DNA from 2 places in the Zhongshania arctica genome. Region 1 is predicted to be linked to the other one. Evidence: predicted binding sites of a transcription regulator. Region 1 holds the regulator's gene; the other holds the start of a gene.
What was found. Region 1 encodes LexA, which represses DNA repair genes until DNA is damaged. Its sites were predicted from a motif close to ACTGTNTNTANANACAGT; they were not measured.

Region 1 (15,521 bases):
GCTCCATATTTGCGGTAATAACCCCGATTGCTCTGGCCATGAAATTGAAGAAGGTAGCTTTAAGGTTAAGGGCTACGAAGGTCCGCTTATTGAGTGCGATAAGTGCGGCTTAGATATGCAGTTGAAAACCGGGCGCTTTGGTAAGTACTTTGGTTGCACTGGTGAGGAGTGTAAAAACACTCGTAAATTGCTTCGCAGTGGGGAGGCCGCGCCACCAAAAATGGACCCGGTTCCCATGCCTGAGCTGAAATGCGAGAAAGTCGACGACCATTATATTTTACGTGATGGCGCGGCCGGACTGTTCCTTGCCGCCAGCGGTTTTCCGCGTAACCGGGAAACTCGTGCGCCGCTGGTGAAAGAAATTTTACCGCATCGTGCGGAGATCGATGAGAAGTACGCCTTTCTTTTTGATGCGCCAGTTAAGGATAAAGAAGGCCGCGACAGCGTGATTCGTTATAGCCGCAAGACCAAAGAACAATATGTGCAAACCGAAGTAGATGGTAAGCCCTCCGGTTGGTCAGCCTTCTTTGAAAACGGTAAGTGGGTAGTGCGCGCAAAAGCGGCTAAGAAACCTGTTAAGAAAGTGGCAAAGAAAGCAGCCCCAAAAGCTAAACCAGCAAAATAATCGAGATGATGCGAGATAGCGGCAGCCCGCTGGAGTTTGTATGAAAGAAAGCTTTCGTGGGCAGTGTAATTTGCACGTTTACTTTGCCGAGCAATATCTAAGTCAGCTGCAAAAGACAGACACTGCGGAGTGGGGTGGTCACTTTCATAGAGCGGCGTCAGAGTCCCTTGTTTGGCAGCTATTGTTGGCCTATCAGAGTCACTTAGCCGACCTAGTTGATCAGCAGCCCAAGTTTGGCTTAGCGGTTCCGCAGGGCGTGTTTAAAGCGGCTTCTTTTGCGGGGCAGGACTTGCCGCCAGAGATAATAGAACTGGCTGATAGAGAAACCTATACGGGTTGGCTTAAATCCATCGTTGATTATCCGTTTTTACAGACCACCTCTGCATCACCCGCTGGGGTCATTGCTAGTGATGCAAGCGGTACCGGGCGAGTTAATGTGGATTTTGCGGAATGCCTTACTGAATTGAAGTCTTTGATTGCCCGTCACCGCGCCACCTTAATGGAATATTGATGGGTTGGCGTGAGGCTGGGCGGGTTTGATACAATAGGTGGTCATAGCCACCGCGTTGGCCTTAGCGCCTTATCAAGGATATTTTAGTGTTGTCATATTTAGAACTCGTCGAACTTGCAAACGGAGATATCGTCTTACAGCGATCAGAAGGTGATGAAAATCCGCTGGTAACGATTAAATTCTCAAAAGAAACCCGAGAACACATTGTTGGTTCGGTGCTAGACGTTGCACGGGCTATGGTGCAAGCGGGGATTGAGGCTGCAGCGACCTCGGCTGAAGATGATGGCTTTATAGACGACGAAGATCTCGATGATGAGGACGATCAAGGGCCAGACGCCAAGACCGTCCACTAACAGAGGCTAGGATTGCATAAAAATAACAAGGCATTCGGCTGAGCCCGCTAGGGCTGCAACTTCCAGAGCTTGTCGCTCATCATCTCTAAGTGGTCTTTCCAGTAAAATAGCGACGGTATGACTTTTACCGCGCTCTAATGCTCTTATCGCAATTTCACTCAGATCACGGGTACTGTTAGACACTACTTGCAGGATTTTTTGGCCGTGCTGATGTATATCCGCGTTTAACAGCGGGCGCAATGGCCTATCAGCAACCCAGCACAACCAGCGCTCATCAGAGTTGCCACTTAGCTCGATCATCATGGCGGCAAGCATGGGCCTAGACAAATGCGCGTCGCTGCGCATTGCTATTTCGGTGACCTGTCCTCCGCCCGCTATTGGTAGGGGATTGTAATGTAAGGGCATTTGTTCGAGGCATGACATAATTCTTAACTCCCGCGCCGTAAAATACCAACACTTAGGCCTTCGATTGCAAAGTCTTGCTCTCGGAGGTCCACGTCAATTGGTGGGTAATCAGGATTCTCAGCAAGTAGTGAGATATGGAATTTGCTTTTTTGCTGTTTGAAACGCTTGACCGTGACTTCATTGTCGATTCGTGCAACAACGATTTGACCATTGCGAACAGTATTAGTCCGATGCACAGCGAGAAGGTCGTCATCGAAAATACCTGCGTTGATCATACTGTCCCCTTTAACCCTGAGAAAATAATCAGCGCTTGGGGAAAAGATGGATCCAGGCATGTCGCAGTAATCTTCAATATGGGCTTCGGCGAGAATAGGGCTACCGGCCGCAACTCGACCAATAATAGGTAGACCAAGATTCTCGGGTAGCCTAATACCGCGTGAAGCACCGGCGATAATCTCGATGGACCCCTTGCGCGCCAACGCTTTGAGATGCTCTTCAGCGGCATTGGGTGACTTAAATCCTAGCTGTTTGGCAATCTCGGCTCTGGTCGGCGGATAGCCGGTTTCGCCGATATGGTCTTTGATTAACTGGAGGACTTCACTCTGTCTGGCGGTCAATTTTTCCATAGTGTTGGCATCTGGTTACTTATACAGTAACTGGCATTATATACAGTATTATTTGGATGGCAATAGGCATTGCTAATTTGGAATATGGAAGGCCGAAAACAAAAAAACCTGCCGTAGCAGGTTGGAGAAGAGTGCGAGACCTCGCTTTGATAATTCTTCGTCGGCGCTATGCCGACCGGTATTAATACTCGTCGGTTATGCCATTTACGATATCTGATTCAATTTCTGACAATGGGTTCCATCTCTCGGGGACCATGGTGTCATCTAAGAATCGGTAATCGTCATCGCTTAATTCAAATGCGTTTCGCCAATCTTCGGGTTCTTCCACCATATCTAAATTGAGCAGATCCCAACTATCCATATCGTATTGACTGAGCTCGCCGTCTATTAGCTGGGCTTCTACTGAATCGCTGTCGTCGTCGACGGCGACTACTTCAAATAGTTGGCCGGTCTCAATTTCCTTGTACCAACAACCAACTTGGGGTCTTATTGTCGCCATGATTTTTACCTCGGTTGATCTACGCTTTCCAAACTAACACCTAGCGATTTGCTGTCCAGTAGGTATTTTTCGCAGTTAGTTTCAGCGCGAGCTGGGGTTTTAGCTCAGTCTTCAATACAATTGGCTTTATATTCAGCCGCATAGATGATCTTTTTGATCTTATTTTGTGTTTTTAATATTAGTTTTTATGGTTCATTTGTCTAAGCGCGTCGTGTTTAGAAATGAAATTGTATAGCAGCATACAGAGGAAGCCCCAATGCTGGAGCAGTGGTGGACTAATTTTCAGCCGGAGGAATATCCCTGGCTGGGTGACGTGTTCGTATTGGTACTTATTTTACTAAGTTTGAATCTAGTGCTCGGTCGATTGATTGCGCATCTCGAAATTAAATTTCAAAAAACACACAATCTATGGGATGACGCCTTATTAGCGGCTTCTCGGCGGCCGGCTTTGTTAATGATTTGGGCGGTCGGCGGCAGTCATATACTGGAGATGATTGGCAAGTCTACTGATGCGGAAGTTTTCTCGGCGTTAGATTCACTGCGTGCGGTGGGCGTGGTCTTGATTTTGGCTTGGTTCTTGGTGTCACTGGTTAGGCAGGTAGAGTTGGGTCTTTTGTCTGAGGAGTACACGACGAAAGATGAGCCTATAGATCAAACTACAGTCATGGCCTTAGGTAAGTTGGTGCGTTCTGCGGTGATTATCGTATCGGCGCTGATGGTGCTGCAAAACCTTGGCTACAGTATTTCTGGGGTGCTGGCCTTTGGCGGTATTGGTGGTATTGCGGTTGGTTTTGCCGCAAAAGATTTATTGGCAAATTTTTTCGGCGGTTTGATGGTGTATTTAGATCGTCCTTTTTCAGTCGGTGACTGGGTGCGCTCGCCGGATAAAAACATAGAGGGGACGGTGGAAAATATCGGATGGCGGCAAACTCGAATTCGGACCTTTGATCAGCGTCCACTCTATGTTCCCAATGCCACCTTTTCTCAGATTTCGGTAGAAAATCCGTCACGGATGTTGAATAGGCGCATTTATGAAACCATTGGTGTACGTTATCAGGACGCTGCCGTGGTGCCCGCCATTATCAATCAAGTACGAGAAATGCTGGAAAATCACGCTGACATTGATTTAGGGAAGACGCTGATCGTAAATTTCAATCAGTATAATGCCTCGTCTTTAGACTTTTTTATCTACACCTTTACCAAAACCACTAAGTGGGTTGAATATCATAAGATCAAGCAGGATGTATTGCTGAAAGTTCTCGATATTATCCACGGTTTAGGGGCGGATGTTGCATTCCCAACGACCACTATTAAGCTAGATCCTATTTCGATTGAAAAGGCGCCAGAGCGCAATATGGAGCAGTAAATAAATGAGTAAAACAATTGCAGTGATCGGCGGTACTGGTTTGTGCGACTGGCCGGGCGCGGAAGTTCTGGATGAGTCACAGGTAGAGACAGTATATGGCGCGCCGAGCGCACTGCTGCAGCGCATTCGTTACGAGGGTGCTGAGTTTTTGTTTTTGGCACGGCATGGTAAAGGTCATCAAATTCCTCCCCATGCCATTAATTACCGCGCAAACATCGCGGCATTAAAAAAAGTCGGGGTTGATGCGCTGGTATCGGTAAATGCAGTCGGTGGGATTAGTGAGCGGTTTGTGACTGGCGTAATCGCGATTCCAAATCAGATTAACGATTATACTTGGGGGCGCGAGCACACCTTTTTCGATGGTGAAAACGGTAAGGTCGAGCACATTGATTTTAGCTTTCCCTACAGTCAAGACTTGCGTTCGCGCTTGGCGAATGCCGCAGTAGATGCCAATATTGCATTTGAAGATTATGGCGTCTATGCGGTCACGCAGGGACCGCGTTTAGAGACGGCCGCGGAGATAAATCGTCTGGCGCGTGACGGTAACGATATTGTCGGAATGACAGCGATGCCCGAAGCAAGCTTAGCGCGTGAGGCGGGTATAGAATACGCCTCAGTCGCACTGGTAGTGAACCCGGGTGCTGGCCTCAGTGAAAACATCATCACTATGGAAGATATTCAGACTGTCATTGATACTGGCATGCTGCAGGTCAAATCTATTTTGGCGCACTGCATCGCGGATTATTGAGCGCCTTTATCTAAGCTCGCCTCACTGCTAGCTGGGGCGGCTTGGATCTTAGTGATTTTTATGATGGCGCCAAATCGCGGATGGTCAATAAAATGCAGCTCGTCGCTCCGCATCCTTCGCTGCTGCTTCATTACAACTATTTGATCTATCGGCTCGGCATTACTTTGGCCCGCCGTCTGTGCCTGATTGTCCGCTGATAAATAGCTGGGGTTTTGTTTTAGAAACTCTGCGTATTCAGGGCTGGACTCGAAACTTTCGTCGACGAAAACGGGTTCTTCTTCTGGTTCGTTAAAGCTCAATGGCTGGCGCGGAAGGTAATAGTTGCCAGCCGTGTTACCAAAGCTAGTCATCCATAAATTAGTATCTAGGTGGAGATAGCGTTCTACCGCAACACGTATATAGCCTTCTAGTTGATAGTGACTACCGTATTGTTTGCCACCCTGAATGAGAATGGCTGGCGCTTGCTTTCGCGAGCGTAAGTCTTGCTGCCAACTTGCTTGCATTAGCGGTTTGTAACGTGATGACAGGCGCAGGGAGTTGAATGCTTTCTCAAACTCTGGATCCATATAGTCGACTTTCTGAAGCGTACTGCCACTATTATCGATACGCAGCCAATTTCGTGGATAGCGGAGGTGAAGATTATCCGGCCAGTCTTCCTCGTATTGACTGGATTGATCGTTATTTGCGAATACCACCAGGTCAACGTGAAAGCGCGAGTCGTTCTGGCTCATTGCCACGCCGCTAAATGCTAGCATTACCACCGCTAGTAAAGCAGTAAATGAACAGCAATAAAGTGGGCGTCGATGAAGTGTGTTCATATAAAAATATCTCTTTGTTTTCTTGTCAGCGCGTGACAATCTAAATATCTAGTTACATTATTTCTAAATGCCAAGACAAACTATCTCAGTTCTATCGAGTCGGTGCTAGTTTCTCTAATAGGGATTCAATAAATTCAAAGCGCTGCTGTGGTTCTTCCATGTCATGTTTAAATTTGAGTGCGGTGGCGCCATCGAGTTGATAGCTTGCTGGAGCGGACTGCACCATCTGCACCAAACTTAAGGGCTCAACTCTAGTGTCTTCAGCAAATTCTATGCGGCCCGATATCGCCGACGCCTCTATCTTACTCAATCCGATTTTAACCGCTTGTAAACGCAATTCTGCGCAGCGGAACAGGTTTTTAACTTGGTTGGGCAGTAAGCCAAAGCGATCGATCATTTCAATTTGAAGTTCACGTAAGGCGTCACCGCTTGAAGCACCGGCTATACGTTTGTACAGCATTAGACGACTTTGGACATCGGGCAGGTAGTCATCGGGTATTAGCGCCGGTATGCGTAAATTCACTTCAATGTGATCATCGTTGCTATTTTCTAGATTCATTTTCTTGCCCGCTTTAATTGCCTGCACCGCGCGGTCTAGCATGTCCATATACAGGGTAAAGCCGATGGTGTGTATTTGTCCGCTTTGCCCTTCGCCAAGCAGCTCGCCAGCACCGCGGATTTCCATGTCTTGGGTAGCCAAGGTAAAGCCAGCGCCTAGGGCGTCCGCTTCGCTTATGGCGGTTAAACGTTTTTCTGCATCGCCAGTTAACTGTTTGTCCGGCGGCGTTAATAGGTAGGCGTAGGCTTGGTGGTGAGACCGGCCAACCCGACCTCGGAGCTGATGCAGTTGCGCTAAGCCAAATTTATCGGCTCGATCAATAATAATGGTATTGGCGTTGGGTACATCAATACCCGTTTCTATAATTGTCGAACACACTAATACATTATGACGCTTGTGATAAAAGTCGCTCATAACCTGCTCGAGTTCGCGCTCGCGCATTTGGCCGTGACCAATACCAATACGTAGCTCAGGAATCATGTCTTGGAGATCCCGCGCGGTCTTATCAATGGTCTTAACTTCGTTGTGCAGATAATAAACTTGGCCACCGCGTAGTATTTCGCGAAGGATGGACTCTTTTATTAGCGCCGGATCTGATTCGCGCACAAAGGTTTTTACCGAAAGTCGTCGCGCTGGGGGCGTCGCAATAATAGATAAATCGCGGATACCGGCCATCGACATATTTAAAGTGCGGGGGATTGGTGTGGCCGTTAACGTTAAAACGTCGACCTCGGCGCGAATATTTTTGAGGGCCTCTTTCTGGCGAACGCCAAAGCGGTGTTCTTCGTCGATGATAACCAAGCCAAGATTCTTATAGGCGATCTCGTTGCCCAATAATTTATGGGTGCCGATTAATATGTCGACCTTGCCCGCAGCCAGCTCGGCGATTACCGATTTTTGTTCGGCGGCGCTGCGAAAGCGGGATAGCACTTCAATGTTGACGGGGAGGTCGGCAAAACGGTCTCGGAAAGATTCAAAGTGTTGCTGGGCGAGTAGGGTGGTGGGCACCAGAATCGCAACCTGGGTATCATTTTGTACTGCTACAAATGCGGCGCGCACGGCAACTTCGGTTTTACCAAAACCAACGTCACCACAGACCAGTCTGTCCATGGGTTTAATAGATTTTAAATCTGCGATAACGGCTTCTATAGCGGTTTGCTGATCGGGCGTCTCTTCAAAGGGAAAGGCGTTGGCGAACTCGTAATAATCCTCGTCGCTCAATTCAAAGGAGCGGCCTTGACGGGCCTCCCTGCGGGCGTATATATCCAGCAGCTCAGCGGCGACATCGCGAATTTTCTCCGCTGCTTTACGCTTGGCTTTGCTCCACTGTTCGGTCCCCAATCGGTGCAGTGGCGCGAGCTCATCGTCGGCCCCGCTGTAGCGGCTTATGAGCTGTAGCGATGTGACTGGAACATATAATTTCGCGCTATCGGCATACTCTAAGCTTAAAAATTCATTTGCTTGATTGTCGATGTTTAAGGTTTGCAAACCAAGATAGCGGCCCACGCCATGATCGGCGTGTACCACCGGCGCCCCAATTCGCAGCTCAGCCAGATTTTTAACGACATTTTCGGCAGTACTACTGGCCTTCTTGCGCCGTCGGCTTTGAGATACGCGCTTGCCAAAAAGCTGGGATTCAGCAATGAGAGCGAAGGGGCTTGGTGAGACGCCAGACATACCCTCTTCGAGTGGGGCGACGGTGACGTTGATACTGTCTTTGCCGGTGGTGAATTCCCGCCAGTTATTTACCGCCTTGGGCTTGAGTTTGTGTCGGCCTAATAGGTCGATGAGTGCTTCGCGGCGACCGGGAGACTCGGCACAAAACAGGATCCTGCGATCGCAGCAATAGGCTCTTAAGGCGGCGATAGGGTCGGCTTGTTTACTGTCTATGGTCAGGGTTGGCGAGTTGCCGATGACAAAATTATGGCTTTTAGCAGAATCTGGAAAAGGTGTCTCGCTGATGGTAATTCGCGGGTAATCTTTAAGTCGCGAAAAAATCTCTGGCACGGTTTGAAACACCGTTGCTGGCGGAAGCACTGGGCGTCGTATATCGCCCAAGCGCTGTTCGTAGCGCTGCTGTATGTCTTGCCAATAATGCTCTGCGGCGGCTTCAATGCCCGCGGCAGTGAGTAGCCAGCTGTTGCCGGGTAGGTAGTCGAATAGTGTTCCAGTCTGCTCAAAGAACAGCGGCAGGTAGTACTCTATGCCCGCCGGTGCAATTCCGTCACTGACGTCTTGGTAAATTGGGCATTTTCGGTGGTCGACATTGAATTTTTCGTGCCAGTGGCGACGAAATAGAGCGATGCCGCCTTCATCTAAGGGTAATTCTTTGCCCGGTAGCAGACGTATTTGTTTGACTGACTCGATGCCGCGCTGGGTTTCGGGGTCAAAACTCCGCAGGCTGTCAATGTCTTCATCGAGCAGGTCAATGCGATAGGGTGATTCGCTTCCCATTGGGAAAATATCAAGAATAGCGCCGCGACTGGCATACTCGCCATGCTGGTAAACGGTATCGACATGGCGATAGCCGCTTTTCTCTAGCTGCTGGCGAAAATTATCTATATTGAGGGTTTGGCCGATATCAAGCAGCAGGCTGTGTTTGCTGACGTAGTCTGGTGGCGCGATACGCTGCATTAGTGTGCTGATGGGTGCGACCAAAATACCGCGGCGCATGGTGGTGAGCTCACTTAAGGTGCGCAGACGTTCAGAGACAATGTCTTCGTGGGGTGAAAAATTATCGTAGGGTAGTGTTTCCCAGTCCGGAAGTAGCTTTACCGGCAGGCCATCTGCGAAGAACCGCAGGTTTTGTTCCAGTTGATATGCCGAGGCCGTGTCTGCGGTGAGCAATAACAGTGGCGCATCTAGCGAGTTAGCTAGCTCTGCGGCGAGTAAGCCGTGACTGGCAGCGGGAATGCCGCCCCAGTGAAGGGCTCCGCCCTTAGCTGGCTTTACAATCGTTGGTAATTCAATCACAGCTTAAATTCGACTTCTTTAAAGGGTTAACACGCCATTGTAACCTGCTAATGGTAGTTATTACATTGCTTCAGATTGTTTGAACAGTTGAACTTGGGGGCAGTAATAAAGATAATACGCGCTCAAATTCTCCCCCCGAAAGCAAAGGGTATCTACCGTGACTGAAAGAAGACGTGAGCGTCCTGATGACTACTTCGCCGATTGGAAAGAGCGTGAAGCATTAGCAGAGGGGATGATTCCCCTAATTGGTAAGTTGTACCGTACCAATAACGTAAAAACCTATATCTATGGAAAGAGTCTGGCCAATCTCTCAGTTCTAGATATTATGCAAGCGCACCGCTTTGTGCGTCAGGTAGAGCAAAACGAGCTGTCAGAGTTCGAAACCTTCCCCGTCATTCAGGCATTGGCTACCCTAGATCTCGGTACTGCGCATATTGATGCAGGCCGCATTGCGGTTGCCTATGAAGAAACCGGCAAGCCAGCCGGTAAATCAGTAGAAGAATTTGTTCGCAGCCAGGTCGCAGGCTTGATTGGGGTTTCTAAAGAACCCGTTCGTCCAGCCCGCGACGTAGTGCTTTACGGCTTCGGCCGTATTGGTCGCTTAGTCGCACGCCTGCTAATTGAAAAGGCCGGTGGTGGTGACAATTTACGCTTAAAAGCCGTTGTTGTCCGCCATGGTGGCGCCGAAAACGATTTAGTGAAACGCGTAAGTCTGCTGCGTCGTGACTCGGTACACGGACCGTTTAACGGCACAATTCGTGTAGACGAAGATAGGCAGTCTTTTGTAGCTAATGGCGTCGAAGTGAAAGTTATTTACGCTAATTCGCCTGCCGAGGTTGATTACACCAAATATGGTATTAACGACGCTATTCTTGTGGATAACACTGGTAAATGGCGCGATACAGAAGGTTTATCTGTACATCTGGGCTGCCCAGGCATCTCCAAGGTTATTCTGACGGCGCCCGGTAAGGGTGATATGAAGAATATTGTTCACGGCGTCAATAGTCATGAGATCCTGCCGACGGATACGATTATTTCAGCTGCAAGCTGTACCACCAATGCCATAGCGCCACCGCTAAAGGTGTTAGATGATAAATTTGGCGTTGAGGGTGGCCACGTTGAGACGGTCCATTCGTATACCAACGACCAAAACTTAATCGATAATTACCACAAAGGTGATCGTCGCGGCCGCAGCGCGCCATTAAATATGGTTATCTCCGAAACTGGAGCCGCCAAGGCAGTTGGCAAAGTACTTCCGCAGTTATTGGGCAAGCTTAGCGGTAACGCGATTCGTGTGCCCACGCCTAATGTCTCTTTGGCTATTTTGAAGTTGAACCTGAAGACTGAGACAACGGTTGAGGAGTTGAACGAGTTTATGCGCCGGGTGGCATTGCATTCGCCGCTGCGTAAGCAGATCGATTATTCAAACTCGCCAGAAGTTGTGTCCAGCGATTTTGTCGGCTCACGTCATGCTTGTGTATTCGATAGTGAGGCGACCATTGTCAACGGCAAAAGTGCGGTGTTGTATTGCTGGTACGACAATGAATTTGGTTACAGCTGCCAGGTGCATCGCATTCTTGAGCAAATGGCCGGGGTAAATTACGCGGTTTACCCTCAGGACTAAACGAGGAGGCCAGCTCAGCTAATATCCCTGGCTGGCCTAACCGTAAATGTTTGCAAAGTTGGTCTTATCCTTGGTCTTGCTCTAGCAAGCACATCCGTGAGTCTTTATACTTGCGGAAGTTTTTTAATGCTTAGCTGTGAATTCAGTTGTCGCATTATTTCCGGAGCGCTTTCGCACTCCGCTTAAGCCGATTTGCAATTTCGCGTTTAACCGTAAGAGTGTTAGGCAAACTTATGATCAAAATTACCAAGGGGCTGGATTTACCCATGTCGGGTGAGCCCGATCAGCGTATTGAGCCAGGCTCAAAAGTGCGTTCGGTTGCGGTAGTTGGTTTCGATTACATTGGTATGAAGCCTACTATGGCTGTCAAAACCGGCGATCGTGTCAAAACAGGTCAACTTTTATTCACGGACAAGAAAAATGAAGGCGTGCGTTATACCTCGCCGGCAACAGGTCTTGTTTCTGCGATTAATCGCGGTGAGAAGCGTGTTCTGCAATCGGTGGTCATCGATGTAGAAGAAGACGACTACCAGAGTTTTACCCAGTATGAAGCGTCTGCCTTGTCGACATTGACAGCAGAGCAGGTGACTGAAAAGCTCGTAGAGTCTGGGCTTTGGACTGCGTTTCGTACCCGTCCATTTAGCCGCATCCCTACTATTGGTAGTAGCCCAGCCGCAATATTTGTCACGGCGATTGACACCCAGCCCTTGGCTGCTGATCCGGCGCTCATCATCGCGCGCTCAGAGCAAGATTTCACCAATGGACTTGAGCTGCTGTGCCGTTTAACCGCCGGTAAAGTCCATTTGTGTGTGGCCCCAAACAGTAATATTCCTAGTTTAGATAATGACCAACTGCACGTCGCTGAATTTAGTGGCGCCCACCCTGCAGGCTTGGCGGGTACCCATATTCACTTCTTGGAAGGGGCGAGTGCGACCAAGATTGTGTGGTCAATTGGCTATCAAGACGTTATCGCGTTTGGCAAGTTGTTCACCACAGGTAAATTGAGTGTTGACCGCGTGGTATCGCTCGCGGGTCCTCAGGTTGAGAAGCCACGTTTAATTGCAACTCGTTTGGGTGTCAGCCTTGAAGAGTTGTGCGCGGGGCAACTTGTCCCAGGCGACAACCGTGTTGTATCTGGCTCGGTGTTGGGTGGCAGGACGGCGCGCGGCGCAACCGCATTTTTAGGGCGTTACCACAATCAAGTAACGGTGCTCGCAGAAGGTAATAACCGTCAATTCATGGGCTGGTTATCTCCAGGGGTGAACAAACATTCCTTGCTGCGCATTTACTTGTCGCAGTTCTTCAAAAAGCGCTTTTCTTATACTACCAGCACGAATGGCAGTGAGCGGGCAATGGTGCCAATTGGGGCATACGAAAAAGTGATGCCCCTAGATATTTTGCCGACCCAGTTGCTGCGTTCACTTATCGTTGGTGATACCCAGGTTGCACAAACCTTAGGTTGTTTGGAATTGGATGAGGAAGACCTCGCGCTATGTACTTATGTTTGCCCAGGCAAATATGAGTATGGGCCAATCCTTCGTGACAATTTAAGCCGCATAGAGACAGAGGGTTAAATCATGGGCCTGAGAAAATTTCTCGATGATATCGAGCCGAATTTTGAAAAAGGTGGTCGTTTTGAAAAGTGGTATGCGCTGTATGAAGCAGCCGATACTATTTTTTACTCACCATCATCCGTAACTAAGACAAATGCTCATGTTCGCGACGGTGTTGACCTGAAGCGCGTGATGATTACAGTGTGGTTTTGCGCCTTTCCGGCCATGTTCTATGGTATGTGGAATATTGGCTTCCAGGCCAACCAAATTATGCTGGATACCGGCCTAGTAGCAGGTGAGGGCTGGCGCCATGTCATGATTTCAATGTTGGCCGGTTACGACCCAGCAAGTATTTGGGATAATTTCTGGCACGGCTTCTGGTTCTTCATTCCGGTTTACGCGGTAACCTTTGTTGCTGGCGGTTTCTGGGAAGTGCTGTTCGCGATGAAGCGCGGTCATGAAGTCAACGAAGGTTTCTTTGTTACTTCTATACTGTTTGCGCTGATCTGCCCTCCGAGTGTTCCGCTGTGGCAAGTCGCCCTAGGTATCAGCTTCGGTGTTGTCATCGGTAAAGAAGTGTTTGGCGGTACTGGCAAAAACTTCCTTAACCCGGCTCTAACCGGACGTGCGTTCCTTTACTTTGCTTATCCTGCTCAATTGTCAGGTGATGCAGTATGGACCGCGGTCGATGGTTATACCGGGGCAACTGCTCTGTCGATTGCAGCCAGCGACGGCATGGCTGCACTGCAGCAGCAGATGACTTGGATGGATGCCTTTATTGGTAACGTACACGGTTCAATGGGTGAGGTGTCTACACTGGCTATACTCATTGGCGGCACTGTTTTACTTTGGACCGGTATTGCATCGTGGCGCATTGTTGCCGGTGTGTTACTCGGTACATTTACGCTCACGGCCTTATTCAACTCCATGGATAGCAGCACTAACCTAATGATGGCCATGCCGTGGCACTGGCATATGGTCGTTGGGGGGCTGGCTTTCGGTATGATGTTTATGGCGACAGACCCAGTCTCTGCCTCAATGACGAATACCGGCAAGTGGGTTTATGGTGTACTCATCGGCGTGATGGTGATCTTGATCCGAGTTGTGAACCCCGCCTTCCCAGAGGGCATTATGCTGGCAATTTTGTTTGCCAATTTATTTGCACCTTTAATCGATCATTTTGTGGTCGAGGCGAACATCAAGCGGAGGTTGGCACGTGGCTAATAACGATAGTACACAGAGAACGCTGCTGGTTGCCCTAGTCCTCTGTATTGTGTGCGCGCTGGTTGTTGCCAGTGCTGCAGTAATGCTGAAGCCGGCTCAGGTGGCGAATAAAGCACTAGACCGTAAAAAGAATATTTTGGCGGCAGCGGGCTTGCTGGTTCCGGGTGAAGATATTGAAGCTCAGTTCAAGCAAGTAACGACAAAAATTGTTGATTTGCGCACGGGTAAGTTTACCGACGAGATTGCGCTTGAAGGTTTTGAACAGTCTAAAATAGCGAAGGATAGCGACACCTCAATTGCATTGGGTGACGATGACTTGGCTGATATACGACGCCGCGAGAACTTTGGGCTGGTGTATCTGATCGGTGAAAGCGGTAATTATGAAAAAGTGATCTTGCCGGTTCGTGGTTATGGCCTTTGGTCTACTCTCTACGGCTATCTGGCCTTAGAAGAGGATTATAATACTGTTGCTGGTTTAGGATTCTACGAGCATGGCGAAACCCCAGGCTTGGGCGGCGAAGTAGATAACCCTAAATGGAAAGGCTTGTGGCATGGCAAGGAAATTTATGATGATGGCGAGGTTGCCATTGAACTAGTCAAAGGTAATGTGGATTCGTCAACACCAGGCGCTATTAATAAAGTGGATGGCCTATCTGGTGCGACATTAACTAGCCGTGGTGTCAGCAACTTGTTGCAATTCTGGATGGGTGCGCTGGGTTACCAAGAATTCTTACGTAACTTGCGTCAAGGGGAGGCATAGACTATGTCGACAATGAGAGAAGCCCTAACCAATCCAATTATCAAAAATAATCCTATTGCGCTGCAGATATTGGGTATTTGTTCGGCTTTGGCAGTGACCTCTAGTTTGAAGGTGACACTGGTAATGTGTCTCGCGGTGACCTTGGTTACCGCCTGCTCGAGCTTTTTGGTATCGCTGATTCGCAAGCAAATTCCTGGCAGCATCCGCATTATCGTGCAAATGGTAATCATTGCGTCCTTGGTTATATTGGTTGATCAGCTGCTTAAAGCATACGCGTTCGCAATCAGTAAACAGTTATCGGTGTTTGTCGGTCTGATTATCACTAACTGTATCGTCATGGGTCGTGCCGAAGGCTATGCCATGAAGAATCCGCCGGTGGCGAGTTTTGTCGACGGTATAGGTAACGGTTTAGGCTACAGCGTTGTGCTGTTGTCCGTGGCAGTGGTTCGCGAGTTGTTTGGCTCGGGCAAGCTGTTGGGCTACGAGATACTTCCGCTGGTGACTGATGGCGGCTGGTATGTTCCGAATGGTATGTTGCTATTACCTCCAAGTGCCTTCTTTTTGATTGGTATTTTCATTTGGGTGGTTCGATCCGTGAAGAAAGAACAAGTTGAAGAAGCCGATTTTAAGATTACTAAAAATACCCGCAGTGTTAAGGAGGCCTTTTAATGGAACATTACATTAGCCTATTCGTGCGCTCGGTATTTCTTGAAAATATGGCGCTGAGTTTTTTCTTGGGTATGTGTACCTTCTTGGCTATCTCCAAAAAAATCCAAGCTGCGCTTGGTTTGGGTATTGCTGTGATCGTAGTTATGGCTGTGACCGTACCAGTTAATAGTCTTATCTATAATCACTTACTTAGAGAAGGTGGTTTAGC
Region 2 (15,521 bases), 860 kb from region 1:
AATTGAGCCGGTGTCGGCAATCACCGGCCGGAAATCCAAACCTAGGCGGGTGAATATGCGAGTGTAGCTTGCATGCATTACATCGTAAGTAGCTTGCAGTGATTCTTGGTCGTTATGGAAGGAATAGGCGTCCTTCATAATAAACTCGCGCGAGCGCATTACGCCAAAACGAGGACGAATCTCATCACGGAATTTCGTTTGAATTTGGTAAAAGTTTGCCGGTAGTTGTTTGTAGCTCTTAATTTCATTGCGAATTAGGTCGGTAATGACTTCTTCATGGGTGGGGCCAAGACAGAAAGCGCGCTTGTGGCGATCACCAATTCGTAACAGTTCGGCGCCGTATTGCTCCCAGCGGCCTGACTCTTCCCACAGCTCTGCGGGCTGAACAATTGGCATCATGACTTCCATCGCGCCACTGCGATTCATTTCTTCGCGGACAATACCTTCGACTTTACGCAATACTCGCAGGCCCATAGGCAACCATGTGTAGAGCCCAGTGGCGAGCTTGCGTATCATGCCTGCTCGCAGCATAAGTTGATGACTGATGACTTCAGCGTCGGCTGGAGTTTCTTTTTGGGTGGCAATAAGGAATTGGCTAGCGCGCATAATGAAGTTCTGGCCTTGTTTATCAGAGTCCGAGCATTTTACGATTGATCGCTTGCGCGGTACAGGCCGCAGGGGGAGTGATGTTCAAATTACATGAAGTATTGGCAAGAGATTGTGCTGTGGTGGGAGATCTACCGCTATGTCGAGTCTTATTGATGAACGATAGTCAGTATCTGTGGCTGATATTGGTGCCGCGGCGTGATGAGCTGCGAGAGATCTGCGATCTTAGCGCTGCTGATCAGCAGCTGTATCTAAAAGAGTCTAATACCACGTGCGCGCTGCTGCGCAGTGAGCTCAATGCCGAAAAACTAAACGTGGCGGCGCTTGGCAATATGGTGCCACAGCTTCATATTCACCATATTGCGAGGTTTTCCAATGATGTGGGGTGGCCGAAGCCAGTCTGGGGGCTGCTCCCAGCAATACCCTATGACGTGGATGCGCTGAATAAGTACCTAAAACGGTTGCGCGCCGCCTACGCTGCTAGCGATGTCCCCCTGTTGAGCGAGCCATAAAACTCGGTTTAGGGCTGGCCTCAAACACAATTCTAAGCTCTGTAGGGCTGGTCTGCCGAGTTTGTCGCGACGTAAATTTACGTGAGTTATAGTGCGTGTTATACAAATAATGCTTCTTTTGTAGTGTTTTAGGCCGAAAAAAGCGTATTAATCTTGTATTGCTTAGCACAATCTACTATAGATAGTCGCAGGCACAGATGTGTGATCAGCGTGCGGTACTCGCTGCTTAGTGCTCAGAACCGTATTTAGGCCAATAAAACTTAACGTGTGATACAGGAATATTCTAATGGCGATAAAAAAAGCTGCTCCCAAAAAAGCTGCCCCCAAAAAAGCTCCAGCTAAAGCGAAAGTTGCTGCCGCTGCTGCCGCACCCAAGCGCAAAACAACAGCTATCTCTGAGAAAATGACCAAGACTCAAATCCTCACCGAGATCGCTGAGAACACCAATTTGACGCGCAAGCAGGTTGGTGAGGTTCTTGAAGAGCTAGAAGTACTGATTGAGCGCAGTGTTAAAAAGCGTGCTCTGGGTGAGTTCACGATTCCCGGTCTGATGAAAATCACCACGGTTAAAAAGCCTGCTACCAAAGCACGCAAAGGGATTAACCCGTTTACTGGTGAAGAAACAATGTTCAAAGCCAAGCCAGCGAGTGTTGCTGTTAAGGTTCGTCCACTGAAAAAACTGAAAGACTTCGCTGTTTAAGTCTGATTGCCGTCAGCCTCGACATTTTTTGATGTGCTCGAGGCTGATTTACCCTCTCTAACAGTTTATTTCCCCTCAAACTCGCTGCTGCATTTATTGCCACCCCCGCTTTGCGTTATAATCCCGCTCCTTTTGCGCCGCTTGGCTCGATATGACTTCTTTTATCTGCTTTGAGTTTTGGGAGTTTTCTTATGCCGATTTATGAATACCAGTGTCAGGCCTGCCAACACGAGCATGAAGCACTGCAGAAAATGAGTGATCCTGCTTTAAAAGACTGCCCACAGTGCGGTGCCGCCGCATTGGTGAAAAAGATTTCGGCGGCCGGGTTTCGTCTAAAAGGCGGCGGCTGGTACGAGACTGATTTTAAAGGCAGTGGTAAAAAGAAGAATTTAGCAGGTGAAGGCTCTGCCGGTGGTTCGTCCTCCGCACCAGCCTCCTAGCGCTGAGATAGGGCGAGCCATAGCATTAGCGGCCCCTAGAATTTAGCGATTGGCACAGAGCACGCAGTGCCAATGGCATTACCTAGATACACATTTGATATAGCGAGAATAGAACACATGCGCAGTCATTATTGCGGCAGCTTGAGTAGTGAACATATAGATCAGGAGGTCACCCTGTGTGGCTGGGTTGACCGTCGCCGTGACCATGGCGGGGTTATTTTCCTCGATATGCGTGACCGCGAAGGCATTGTTCAGGTCGTTTTTGACCCAGATACCGAAGAGCATTTCCGCACTGCTGACCGTGTTCGTGGCGAGTACGTGCTGCGTATTCGGGGCCGGGTTCGCGCTCGCGCTGGCGCAACGGTTAACGCCAATATGAAGACCGGCGAGATTGAAGTGCTGGGTAAAGAACTGGAAATTCTGAATGAGTCGGAAACCCCACCTTTTCAGCTTGACGACCACACTAATGTTGGTGAAGACGTGCGGCTGCGCTATCGCTACTTAGATTTACGTCGTCCGCAGATTTCTGACAAATTACGCTTGCGCGCAAAGATTACGTCAGTGCTGCGTCGCTATTTAGATAGCCAGAACTTCCTTGATATAGAAACTCCGATTTTGACGCGCGCCACACCTGAGGGTGCCCGTGATTACTTAGTGCCTAGTCGCACCCACGCCGGTAAGTTCTTCGCCTTGCCGCAGTCACCGCAGCTGTTCAAGCAGCTGTTAATGGTGTCTGGCTTTGACCGTTATTATCAAATCGCCAAATGTTTCCGCGATGAAGATTTACGCGCGGATCGTCAGCCTGAATTCACTCAGATCGATATTGAAACCTCCTTTATGGATGACAAGCAGATCATGGCTGTCACCGAAGGCATGATTAGCGATCTGTTTAAAGAGGTAATGAATATCGATCTCGGCAGTTTCCCGACCATGAAATACGCGGAGGCAATGTCGCGCTTTGGCAGCGACAAGCCAGATATGCGTATTCCATTGGAAATGGTTGATGTTGGCGACCTGATGACGGAAGTCGAGTTTAAAGTTTTTTCAGGCCCAGCTAACAGTGCTGATGGGCGTGTTGCGGCCTTAAAAGTACCTGGCGGTAATGAGGCGTTGACCCGCAAGAAAATCGACGAATACACCAAGTTTGTTGGTATATATGGCGCTAAGGGTCTGGCTTATATCAAGGTTAACGATAAATCTGATCTGGAAAATGGCCTGCAGTCGCCGATTGTGAAATTTTTACCCGAGCCAGTTCGCGCAGCTATTTTGGCGCGTCTTGAGGCCGAAAATGGCGACCTGATCTTCTTTGGCGCCGACACTACTAAGGTTGTTAATGAAGCCCTTGGTGCCTTGCGTTGTAAGTTGGGCGAAGATCTTAAACTATATACCTGTGAGTGGGCGCCACTGTGGGTAGTAGACTTCCCGATGTTTGAGCAGGACGGCAGCGGCAACTGGACGTCTTTACACCATCCTTTTACGGCGCCGTCATGCTCGCCGGAAGAGTTGGAAAAAGCGCCGGGCGAGGCCTTGTCTATTGCCTATGATATGGTTTTGAACGGAACTGAATTAGGTGGTGGTTCTGTGCGTATCCACCGCAGTGACATGCAGAAAGCGGTATTCCGCGTACTGGGTATTGGTCCAGAAGAGGCCGATGAAAAGTTTGGCTTCTTGCTTGATGCCTTAAAATACGGCGCACCGCCACACGGTGGATTGGCCTTTGGTCTAGATCGTTTGGTGATGTTGATGACCGGCGCCAAATCCATCCGCGACGTGATTGCCTTCCCTAAAACCCAGAGTGCGGCCTGTATTATGACCGATGCACCGGGTGTGGTTGATAGTAAGCAACTGGGTGAGTTAAATATTCGCCTGCGTAAATTAGAAGAAAAATAATAGCGCTGACTGCGTTACCAACACCCGTCTGCGCCGCAGCGGGTGTTATCAATACACCATGATAAGTAATATCTTCACCTTACTTACAGGGAGGCTGATATGGCGGGTCACAGCAAGTGGGCCAATATAAAGCACCGTAAAGCTGGGCAAGATGCCAAGCGCGGTAAAGTGTTCACCAAGCTCATTCGAGAAATAGTGGTTGCCGCAAGGGCAGGTGGTCCTATGCCAGAAGATAACCCGCGATTGCGCGCGGTTGTGGATAAAGCACTCACCGCTAATATGAAGCGCGATACCATCGACAAGGCCATTGCTCGGGGCGCGGGCAATGCTGATACCGACAATTACGATGAAGTGACTTATGAAGGATATGGCAGCGGTGGCGTTGCGGTATTCCTCGAATGTATGACCGATAATCGCAACCGGACGGTCGCCGAAGTGCGTCATGCCTTTAGTAAGCGCGGTGGTAATCTCGGTACTGATGGCTCGGTGGCCTATCTGTTTACTCGCATCGGCCAAATCCACTATGCGGCGGGTTTGGATGAAGACACGCTTATGGAAGCGGCCTTAGAAGCGGGCGCAGTGGATGTTATTACTTATGACGATCGCACAATGGAAGTGCAAACCGAGCTTGCAGATTTTATGGCTGTAAAAGAAGCTATGACGGTCGCGGGTTTCGAGCATGAGCATGCAGATATCCATATGCTGCCGGCGACGACTATTGAACTCGATATAAAGGGCGCTGAATCGTTGCTTGGTCTGGTGGAGGCATTGGAAGATCTGGATGATGTCCAGAATGTGTATACCAATGCAGACATCGCTGAGGATATATACATCGCATTAAACAGTGGTCACTAAATGGCGTCGCGCCATTGCCATAACGTCGCTAAACCATTGTTAGTCAATTACTAAACCATCACTAAACCATCACTAAACCATCACCAGAGCCGCGCTTCGTGAGCGTGTCATTATTCCAGTAAATCTGTGCATAATAGCAGTGGGGCGAGCCTGCGGCGGGTGCGCGTATTTGCTGCTCTCAATTTCTTGATTGATACACCTGCAATTATTGTCTATTGCTAGGATTTTACTCGGGTCAACGATGAATGTATTGATCTCTGCTTACTCGGATAAGAAGCGAAAGCTATAGGATCTATGACTATTATTTTGGGAGTCGACCCCGGATCGCAAAAAACGGGTTTTGGTGTAATAGAGGTGGAGGGAAATCATCACCGTTATATCACCAGTGGTGTTATTCGGCTGCCGCAAGGTCCATTGCCTGCTCGCCTCGATATTATTTTTAAAAGTTTAACGACCATTATTGCCGAGTATTCACCGCTTGAAGCAGTGGTGGAAGAAGTCTTTATGGCTAAAAGCGCGGGCTCGGCACTTAAGTTGGGGCAGGCGCGCGGGGCGGCGGTGGTCGCCTGTGTAAGCCATGGTTTAATAGTGGCTGAATATACCGCAAGACAAATTAAAAAAGCGGTTGTCGGGACCGGGGCGGCAGATAAAGCCCAGGTTCAACATATGGTTAAAATATTACTTAAGCTGCCTGCTGCGCCACAGGAAGATGCTGCAGATGCGCTGGCGGCGGCAATTTGCCATGCCAATGCGCGGCAAGGATTGCAGCGGATGGCTGCTGAGCCTGCGATGCGTTTGCGTCGTGGACGTCTTAAATGAAGGAATGTAAATGATTGGCCGATTGCGTGGCGTGCTCATAGAAAAACAAGCCACAGAAATAGTTATTGACGTCAATGGCGTAGGTTACGAAGTGCTAGTGCCGATGACGACGTTTTATGGTTTGCCCGCTTTGGGGCAGGTGGTGTCGCTTTACACTCAGTTTATAGTTCGCGAAGATGCACAGCAGCTATTTGGATTTAGTGATGTGACATCGAGACGCTTGTTTCGCGATTTGATCAAGGTTAACGGCGTCGGCCCAAAATTGGCGCTGACGATTATGTCCGGTATTGATAGCGATGACTTTGTGCGCTGCGTACAAGAGGGTAATACCGCTGCTTTGGTGCGGTTGCCGGGGGTGGGTAAAAAGACCGCCGAGAGATTAGTGATTGAAATGCGCGACCGGCTCAAGGACTGGGAATTGCCTGGCTCGAGTAGCAATATTGCAATGCCAGTAAGTGCTGCCAAAGTGAATATTGCTGAAGCAGAGGCGGCACTGGTGGCCTTGGGTTATAAACCCCAGGAAGCAAGCAAGGCGATTAGCGCCTTAAAAGCAGATGACGCAAGTAGCGAGGAATTGATTCGCGCTGCCCTAAAAAACATGATCAAGTGAAGACCGTAATCAGACATGATAGAAATTGACCGCCTAGTAGCACCCGACGTCGGCGAGCCGCTAGAGGAGCGCTTTGATCGCGCAATACGGCCTAAGACCCTAGCTGACTATATTGGCCAGCCCGCGGTGTGCGAGCAAATGAATATTTTTGTTAGTGCGGCGCGAATGCGCAAGGAACCCCTAGATCACACCCTGATATTTGGGCCACCAGGATTGGGGAAAACCACGCTGGCAAATATATTGGCCAATGAGATGGGGGTGTCACTAAAAACGACTTCTGGGCCCGTGCTGGAAAAAGCCGGTGATCTCGCGGCGTTAATGACCAACCTGGATGCTGGTGATGTGCTGTTCATTGATGAAATACATCGACTCAGTCCAAATATAGAAGAAATACTGTATCCGGCGATGGAAGACTATCAGTTGGATATTATGATTGGTGAAGGTCCCGCAGCGCGGTCAATTAAATTAGATTTGCCGCCGTTTACTTTAGTCGGAGCAACAACCCGAGCCGGTTTGTTAACCTCGCCGCTGCGTGACCGCTTTGGCATCGTGCAGCGCTTGGAGTTTTACGGCGTTAAAGATCTGTCAATTATTGTGGCGCGCTCGGCCAATATCTTAGGTGTTCAGTTAGATGCTGGCGGTGCTCATGAGATTGCCCTGCGGTCTAGGGGGACGCCGCGCATCGCCAATCGCCTGCTGCGCCGTGTGCGGGATTACGCTGACGTAAAATCAGATGGTATTGTCACTAAAGAAATCGCTGATCAGGCATTAAATATGCTGAACGTCGACAGCAGTGGTTTTGATCACTTAGATCGTCGTTTACTGTTGGCAATGATTGAGCGATTCGACGGTGGGCCAGTAGGTGTAGACAGCTTGGCCGCAGCCATAAGCGAAGAGCGTGGCACGATAGAGGATGTATTGGAGCCCTATCTCATTCAGCAGGGTTTTATTATGCGCACGCCGCGCGGGCGTGTGGTAACGAATCACGCCTATCGTCATTTTGGCTTAGAGCTACCCAAAAATGCCGACACTAACGACAATGGCGGCGTGGCCTAGTGGAATTCAAGATGCCGTTGCGGGTCTATATGGAAGACACCGATGCCGGTGGCATCGTTTTCTACGTGAACTATTTAAAGTTTTTTGAGCGCGCCCGCACCGAATATATGCGCGCCCAAGGTTTTGATAAAGCAGCTTTCATCGATGATTCACTGATGTTTGTTGTGACTAATCTAACTACAAAATATTTGCGACCAGCGAAGCTAGATGAGCAACTTATTGTCACAGCCAAGGTCATAGCCGCAGCTAAAGCGTCGCTGAGTTTTGATCAACGCGTTTATCGCGGCGACGAAGTGCTGTGCGAAGCCCAAGTTAGACTAGCCTGTGTCGATAGGATTAGCTTAAAACCAAAACGTATGCCGCCGGCATTGCTATCAGTGCTGGCGCTTAAAGAACAATAGTGTAATAACCAAAAACGACAGGAGTTAACAGTGGGACAAGAGCTTTCCATTTGGCAATTAGTTAGCCATGCCAGTTTGTTTGTGCAGATTATAATGCTGATATTAGTGCTGGCCTCAGTGGTGTCTTGGTATCAGATTGCCCAGCGGGTGATGTATTTTAGGCAAGCGCAAACTGAAATGGCGCGCTTTGAGTCGCGGTTTTGGTCGGGTACCGATCTGAATACCTTGTATACCGACGGCGCGGACAAGCGCGGCGTGGTTGGGATGGAGAGTGTATTCCGAGCTGGATTTAAAGAGTTTACCCGGCTGGCAAAAAAGAAGCTTGATTCTGATGCCATGATGGAAGCGTGTCAGCGGTCGATGCGCGTGGCACTGTCTCGGGAAGAGGAAGCGATGGAACACGGTTTGCCTTTTTTGGCTACGGTGGGGTCGACCAGTCCTTATGTTGGTTTACTGGGAACAGTTTGGGGCATCATGGGTGCATTCCACGGCCTTGGACAAGTGCAGCAAGCGACCTTGGCAACAGTCGCTCCTGGTATTTCTGAGGCCCTAGTGGCTACCGCAATGGGTTTGATCGCGGCGATTCCCGCCGTTGTCTGCTACAACCGCTTTTCTTCAAAAGTAGACTCCCTCGCAGGTAAGTACGATACCTTTTCAGAAGAATTTTCCAGTATTCTGCATCGCCAGATTCACTCGCGAGATTAGGAGCACTGGCTATGTCTCGGCGAAATAAGCGCAAGCCAATCTCAGACATCAATGTTGTTCCCTACATTGATGTCATGTTGGTATTGCTGATTGTATTTATGGTGACGGCGCCGATGTTGGTACAAGGCGTGCAAGTAGATTTGCCACAGGCATCGACGCAACCTGTCCCCGAAACAGATGATGACCCGATCGTGGTCTCGGTTGATAAGGCCGGTAAGTATTATGTGACCTTGGGGGACCCAGACAAGCAGGGCGAGCCCCTCGAGCTCGCGGAAATTGGCGATAAGTTGAGCAAGATTTTGCGTAACAAACCCAAAACGCCAATTATGGTAAAAGGGGATAGTTCGGTAGATTATGGCAGTGTTGTAGCAGCGATGGCGGTGTTGCAGGGCGCTGGTGCAACGTCTATCGGCTTGATTACTGAGGATCCGTCGCGCAGTGGAGCGAAGTAAGCGCGATGAATGATATTAAATTGGTGCCGGCACTGGTGACGGCGGTCTTACATGGCGTAGCGATTTCTTTCCTGTTGTTTGGGATGCCCAGTAACGACCGTGTCATTGAGATCAAGGCAAAGCCTTTGGCAATTCAAGCAAAGTTGGTGATAGAAAAGCCGGTGTCGCGTCCCGCTAAGCCGACGCCGGTGGCCAAGCCAATACCAAAGCCGGTGGCCAAGCCTGAGCCTGTTAAAAAGCCTGAGCCCAAGCCAGAGGTGAAGCCGGTGCCAAAGCCGGTGCCAAAGCCCATTCCAAAGGGACCTACGCCGGAAGAGATTCGCAAGAAAAAGGCGGAGGAAAAAGCACGCGACGACGCTAAGCAGCGGGTTTTGCAAGAAGAGATACGTAAACAACAACAGAAAGAGCTAGCAGATGCCTTGGCATCTGAAGATGATTTGGTGGAAGAGGGCGAGCTGGCTTCTACATATATAGAGCTTATAACAGCCTTAATAGGTCAAAATTGGTCACTGCCGCCAACGGCTCGCAATGGTATGAAGGCAACTGTGCAAATCATCACGGTTCCAACGGGTGAAATTGTTGGTCATCAAGTGATTAAAGGTAGTGGCAACCCAGCCTTCGATTTGTCGGCAATTAGGGCTATTACCAAGTTAAGTAGAATTGATGAGCTAGGTGATTTATATAAAATCGATCCTAGCGCGTACGAAAAGAATTTTCGGCGGTTTAATTTTGATTTTGTTCCCCAAGATTTGAGGCGGTAATGTTAATACGAGTTATTACAGCACTAATATTTCTGATGGTCAGCACGGTATCTATGGCTGACCTCACTATTGAAATAAACAAGGGTAATGATGACCCTGTGCCAGTCGCCATCGTGCCTTTTGGCTGGCAGTCAGGCCTGACTGTTGCGGAAGATATTGCATCCATTGTTGAAAGTGATTTACATCGCAGTGGTCAGTTTGCACCCTTGAGCCGCTCCGATATGTTGGGGCGGCCGCGTAACTCTACTGAAGTCTATTACCGCGACTGGAAAAGCCTCGGCGTTGACTATGTTGTGGTTGGCACGCTTTCCCAAGAAGTCACGGGTACGATAACCGCAAGTTACGAGCTTTTAGACGTAAATACCCAGCGCGTTATACTCGCTGGCAAAGAATCCGTCAGTATTGATACGCCCCGCTACCTCGCGCACACGGTCAGCGATAAAATATATGAAAAACTCACAAATATTCGTGGTGCTTTTCGCACTAAATTGCTTTATGTTTCTGCCGTTCGCGAGGGGGGTAACCGAACCCGCTTCCGCTTGCTGAAAAGCGATATCGATGGGGCCAATGAATCGGTGTTATTCGACAGTCGAGAGCCAATTATGGCGCCGACGTGGTCGCCTGATGGTCAGAAAATTGCTTATGTATCATTTGAAACAATGCGCCCTGCTATTTATATTCAGGACCTGCGCACAAATGCGCGTACGCAGCTTACTTCGTTTCGTGGCTTGAACAGTTCGCCAGCATTTTCACCGGATGGCACCAAGATGGCCATGGTGTTGTCAAAGGACGGCAGCCCTGATATTTATGTAATGGATTTGGCGACTGAAAATTTGCAGCGCATAACAAATCACTTTGCCATCGACACCGAGCCAGCGTGGATGCCGGACGGGAAGTCGATTGTTTTTACCTCTGATCGCGGCGGAAAACCTCAAATCTATAAAGTTGAGCTTAGCAGTGGGTCAGTAGAACGAGTTACATTTGAAGGTGATTATAATGCCAGGGCAAGAGTGCTGGCAGATGGTCTCGGATTAGTCATGGTACATAGGAAGAATGGGAATTTTCACATCGCAGTTATGGATTTAAAGCGTAACCGTGTCGAAATTCTCACTACCACTAATTTGGACGAGTCACCTAGTGTGGCGCCAAACGCCAGTATGCTATTGTACGCTACGCAGTATGATGGCAAAGGCATCTTGGCAGCAGTATCGATAGACGGTGGTGTGAGGTATAAATTGCCGTCGCGATTCGGGGATGTGCGCGAACCGGCTTGGTCGCCTTTTCTTCAATGAAGTAGTAGCCGGGAATGGAATACCGATTAAACAATGATTGTTTGGTCGGAAGTGTGTAATCAAAACTTGATGGGAAAATGCGATGAAATACCAAGCAAAAAGTATGTTTTTGGGTGTGGCTTTCTTTAGTGCGATGCTAGCTGGTTGTGCCTCTACAGAAACCGACAGCAGCGGTCAGGAAAGCGCTGATACCGTGAGCACGTACACAGAGTCTACTGACTCTATGAGCGATTCTTCGTATAACACTGACGACATGGCGAATCTCGAAACTGTATTTTATTTCGAATTTGACCAAGCAACGCTAACAATGAAGGCACGCAAAGCATTGGACGCGCAAATTGTTCGTCTGAAAAAGACTACTGGCCCTGTGCGTCTGGAAGGTCATGCTGACGAACGCGGTACCCGTGAATACAATATAGCCTTGGGTGAGCGTCGTGCGATTTCAGTCGCTGATTACATGGCAATCAGTGGTATTCCACGCTACCGTATAGAAACGGTTAGTTACGGTGAAGAGCGTCCAGTTGCATTCGGTCAGTCTGAATCAACCTACTCGCAAAACCGTCGTGTAGAACTGAAGTAATAAAAAGGCGTACTGATGCAGTTTTTGAAACCACTGTCTATACTGCTGCCGGCAGCGTGTTTGTCGGCACAGCTTTGGGCGCAAGCCCCAGTTGTTGATGTTGGGTCCTCCCGATCTGATTCTCGGTCAGCTCGTGGTATTGAGGGCGAAATGTATCAGCAGCTGCAACTGCTGCGCCAAGAAGTGATGGCGTTGCGGGGGACAGTGGAAGAACAAGGGTATCAGCTACGCCAGCTCAAACAGCAAAGTCTGGATCGGTATATAGATATGGATCGCCGCTTAACTGCCGGCAGTCCTGTCGATCGCAGTTTGGACGCGACCGCCGCGGATCCAATGGTAGCTGCGTCGACGACAGATGCGGAAGCCGCAGAATTAACAGAAAGCCCCACGCTAACAACGCCTGTGGCAGCCAGTTCCTCTGTGTTGCTCGACGGTGATGAATCCTCAGATTATGCAAAAGCGTATGGCTTGGTAAAAAGCGCGTCATACGATCAAGCAATCTCAGCGTTCGCGAGCTATGTAGAAAAATACCCTGCTGGCCGTTATACCCCCAATGCCTGGTACTGGCTTGGCGAGTTATATGTCGCTATAAAACCTCAGAATTTATCGGCTTCGACGACGGCATTTCAACGCCTTCTGACGGACTACCCGGATCACGGCAAAGTCCCTGCGGCTATGTACAAGTTAGGCACGGTTTATTTTCTGAATGGCAATAAGACGAAAGCTCAGGAAATGCTGACCCACGTGATTGACCGCTACGGTAACACCGGTAATTCAGCGGTGAATAAATCGCGTGACTTCCTCCGCAAGAACTTTTAATTTTTCGCGGAGCAAAGCTTGCGCGGCTGGTCTCCGGTAATAATCCTGTATCCGGCAGCCTGCTTCCATGATCAAAAATAGCCTACGTATTACCGAAATTTTTTATTCCCTACAGGGCGAATCTCGCACCTTGGGATTGCCCACCGTATTTGTGCGCCTAACTGGCTGCCCCCTGCGCTGTGTTTACTGCGATACCGAATACGCCTTTCATGGCGGTGAGCGGCGGCAGATAGAAGATATTTTGACGCAAGTCGCCTCTTATAAGCCCCGCTACGTATGTGTGACTGGTGGCGAGCCCCTCGCTCAGCCAGAATGCCACACCCTGCTGTCTGCGCTCAGTGATGCCGGCTATGAAGTGTCTTTAGAGACTAGTGGCGCGATAGATGTTGGGCAGGTCGATTCACGAGTGTCAAAGGTGATGGACCTAAAGACACCAGGCTCTGGTGAAATGCATCGCAATCTTATGGATAATATCGCTTTTATGACTCGCCACGATCAAATCAAATTCGTGCTGTGCAACCGCGAAGATTATGACTGGGCACGATTTCAACTCGATGCCCATAATTTAGCGGAAAAAGCGGGAGAGGTTTTATTTTCGCCGAGCTTTGGCCAGCTAGATGCAACTGACTTGGCGAATTGGATCGTAGAAGATAATTTGCCCGTGCGTTTTCAAGTGCAATTGCATAAATTGCTTTGGAATGACGCGGCCGGCCATTAAGTATTTACGCCCTAGCGGTGTATAAACAGAAGTAGAGGAAGAGTTTTGTCGAAAAAAGCAGTGGTACTACTATCCGGTGGTCTAGACAGTGCGACAGTGCTAGCTCAAGCGCGGGCAGCGGACTACGAGTGCTATGCCTTAGCATTTGATTACGGTCAGCGTCATCGCGCCGAATTAGTCGCCGCCAAACGTGTTGCCGAATCCCTTGGTGCGGCCGAGTTTAAAATAATCAATCTCGATTTAAGTAGCATTGGCGGCTCGGCATTAACCGATATGAATATTGCGGTGCCAGACGCGGGTGCAAGCGGTATTCCCGTCACCTACGTGCCGGCAAGAAACACCGTATTTTTGTCTATCGCCCTCGGCTGGGCTGAAGTGCTGCAGGCCGATGATATCTTTATTGGTGTAAATGCCGTCGACTATTCCGGTTACCCAGATTGCCGCCCAGCGTTTATCGAAGCCTTCGAGACCTTAGCTAATGTCGCGACCAAAGCGGGAGTGGAAGGGCATGGCATGCATATCCATACACCACTAATGAAACTCAGTAAGTCCGATATCGTTAATGTCGGCACAAAACTCGGGGTAGATTACGCCCAAACAGTCTCGTGCTATCAAGCTAACGATGACGGCGAGGCCTGTGGCCGATGCGATAGCTGCTATTTGCGGCGGCAAGGTTTTGAGCAAGCAGGGGTCGCTGATCCAACACGATACCGAAAGGCGTAATTAAACTGCTTTTTTACTCCTAGGCGGTTGTTTTTTCCTTAGAAAACAGTATTATGAGCGCCTCTTTCGGGGCCGTTAGCTCAGCGGTAGAGCAGTTGGCTTTTAACCAATTGGTCGATGGTTCGAATCCATCACGGCCCACCACTAAATTGCGAATAAAATCAAAGCGTTGCAGATGTGCAGCGCTTTTTTTTCGTCTCGATTTTTTGTCTGTGACCACCTTGTGCCCATACTGTGCCCAAATCGTGCCCAAGTACTGAATAGCAATAAATGACAAATCAGCTGAATTGACCAGTCAGTCGACCTTGGGCATTGGTTCTGAAAGATGCACCAATAGGTCTTCTACGAGCCACTCAAAGAAATTGCAGAGCGTATCAATATTATCAGTACCTGTATTGCATCCCTTTTCGTTAGCAATCTTAGAAAGTGTTGCGCGGTGAATGCCAGTCTTTTCCGCAGATACTGCAGCCTGACAGAGGTGACATTCTCAATATGACGTCCACGGGGGCTGGGAGGCTATGCGGGAGTGCGAGGCTTGAGTTTTTTGATAAAGCGCTGCGTGAAGAAGTACGCGGTGCAAGCGTTCGTATTTTCAGTGTTTGACCTGGGCTGATACTGAGAGAACAGCGACATCTCGCAGCAGTCACTAATACCAGCGGAGGTCTTGGGCGCGCCTTTTGGAATATATACGCCATGGACCGCAGCGTCGTCAGTGAAGTCATCATTCTTCGGCCTCAACAGGGTTATATCGTTAGCTGCGCTACTCATCCGTTTGGGTTTTGCCGTCGAGGCGCCGAGGAGTGTAATATCACACGTTATAATAATAATGTGACATAAGGATATTGCCTATGTGCGCCCGCGTACCGGTGCTTGCTGCGCTGCTGATTAGTCTTGCCGCTTGCGGCGGTCAATCTTCCTCGTCGGTCGACCCTGCTTCGCTGGAAGGGGAGATTGTTCAAACCCGCGGTGCAGTGCCCAGTGGTGCTCCGCCAGCGGCATTCGGTGAGCTGCCCTTGCGTGCTAGCCCACCGAGCTGGCCATTCGACGATGGCGCGCCGCGCACCTCGGGAACCGGGCGCTACGCCTATGGAGCCTATTATTGGACCGACTTTATCTACGACGCTAACGGCGCAAAAGGGCCCAATGTTCCGTTTTATCGCATTGGCACGCCCACCGGTGGCAGCCTTCACTATCCGCAGGCGAGTATGGCCGGCAACGGTGCTGACCTGTTTGTTGTGGCGCTGGGCCGTCGTAACGGCGAGCTATTTTTACGGGTGGACTGGCAGACCTTGATCGATCACAGTGTGCCGGTGGCGGCATTTGCGGTTGATAACCAGCCGGGTGGTAGCGACAACTGGCCTGGCATAGCTGGCCTTCGCAGTCCGGGAGTAGATGCGCTGGTGCTACTTTCGGCGAACGGCGCATTTATTGATTACAACGACGGCAATGGTCCGCAGCTGGTCGCGCCGGTGACGGTAGATATGGAGACGCGCACTTTTGTAGCAGCACTGCCGGAAGACATCTTGGCCACGGATACGCCTTGGACTCTCTATGTTGCCTCCGGTATTAATGACGGCGAGGG

Region 2: the regulator LexA is predicted to act here: its motif matches at 5,127-5,144, upstream of ruvC (crossover junction endodeoxyribonuclease RuvC).

Annotation. Positions count from the first base shown of each region.
Region 1 covers NZ_JBFRYB010000001.1:2,456,465-2,471,985, reverse strand. Annotated here, with positions in the region: gene topA (type I DNA topoisomerase) at 1-625, shown strand, start outside; gene AB4875_RS11270 (hypothetical protein) at 666-1,136, shown strand; gene AB4875_RS11265 (hypothetical protein) at 1,223-1,489, shown strand; gene AB4875_RS11260 (hypothetical protein) at 1,496-1,912, opposite strand; gene lexA (transcriptional repressor LexA) at 1,918-2,520, opposite strand; gene AB4875_RS11250 (DUF6763 family protein) at 2,702-3,019, opposite strand; gene AB4875_RS11245 (mechanosensitive ion channel family protein) at 3,276-4,385, shown strand; gene AB4875_RS11240 (S-methyl-5'-thioinosine phosphorylase) at 4,390-5,133, shown strand; gene AB4875_RS11235 (CsiV family protein) at 5,127-5,951, opposite strand; gene mfd (transcription-repair coupling factor) at 6,043-9,483, opposite strand; gene AB4875_RS11225 (glyceraldehyde-3-phosphate dehydrogenase) at 9,641-11,107, shown strand; gene AB4875_RS11220 (Na(+)-translocating NADH-quinone reductase subunit A) at 11,341-12,681, shown strand; gene AB4875_RS11215 (NADH:ubiquinone reductase (Na(+)-transporting) subunit B) at 12,685-13,884, shown strand; gene AB4875_RS11210 (Na(+)-translocating NADH-quinone reductase subunit C) at 13,877-14,644, shown strand; gene AB4875_RS11205 (NADH:ubiquinone reductase (Na(+)-transporting) subunit D) at 14,648-15,313, shown strand; gene nqrE (NADH:ubiquinone reductase (Na(+)-transporting) subunit E) at 15,313-15,521, shown strand, end outside.
Region 2 covers NZ_JBFRYB010000001.1:3,314,689-3,330,209, reverse strand. Annotated here, with positions in the region: gene AB4875_RS15070 (proline--tRNA ligase) at 1-606, opposite strand, end outside; gene AB4875_RS15065 (HIT domain-containing protein) at 687-1,118, shown strand; gene AB4875_RS15060 (HU family DNA-binding protein) at 1,405-1,818, shown strand; gene AB4875_RS15055 (FmdB family zinc ribbon protein) at 2,010-2,258, shown strand; gene aspS (aspartate--tRNA ligase) at 2,376-4,148, shown strand; gene AB4875_RS15045 (YebC/PmpR family DNA-binding transcriptional regulator) at 4,248-5,003, shown strand; gene ruvC (crossover junction endodeoxyribonuclease RuvC) at 5,298-5,822, shown strand; gene ruvA (Holliday junction branch migration protein RuvA) at 5,833-6,432, shown strand; gene ruvB (Holliday junction branch migration DNA helicase RuvB) at 6,448-7,488, shown strand; gene ybgC (tol-pal system-associated acyl-CoA thioesterase) at 7,488-7,889, shown strand; gene tolQ (protein TolQ) at 7,920-8,594, shown strand; gene tolR (protein TolR) at 8,606-9,046, shown strand; gene tolA (cell envelope integrity protein TolA) at 9,052-9,807, shown strand; gene tolB (Tol-Pal system beta propeller repeat protein TolB) at 9,807-11,099, shown strand; gene AB4875_RS15000 (OmpA family protein) at 11,182-11,679, shown strand; gene ybgF (tol-pal system protein YbgF) at 11,695-12,498, shown strand; gene queE (7-carboxy-7-deazaguanine synthase QueE) at 12,566-13,216, shown strand; gene queC (7-cyano-7-deazaguanine synthase QueC) at 13,262-13,939, shown strand; tRNA gene AB4875_RS14980 (tRNA-Lys) at 14,009-14,083, shown strand; partial or broken gene AB4875_RS14975 (helix-turn-helix domain-containing protein) at 14,235-14,384, opposite strand; gene AB4875_RS14970 (hypothetical protein) at 14,788-15,521, shown strand, end outside.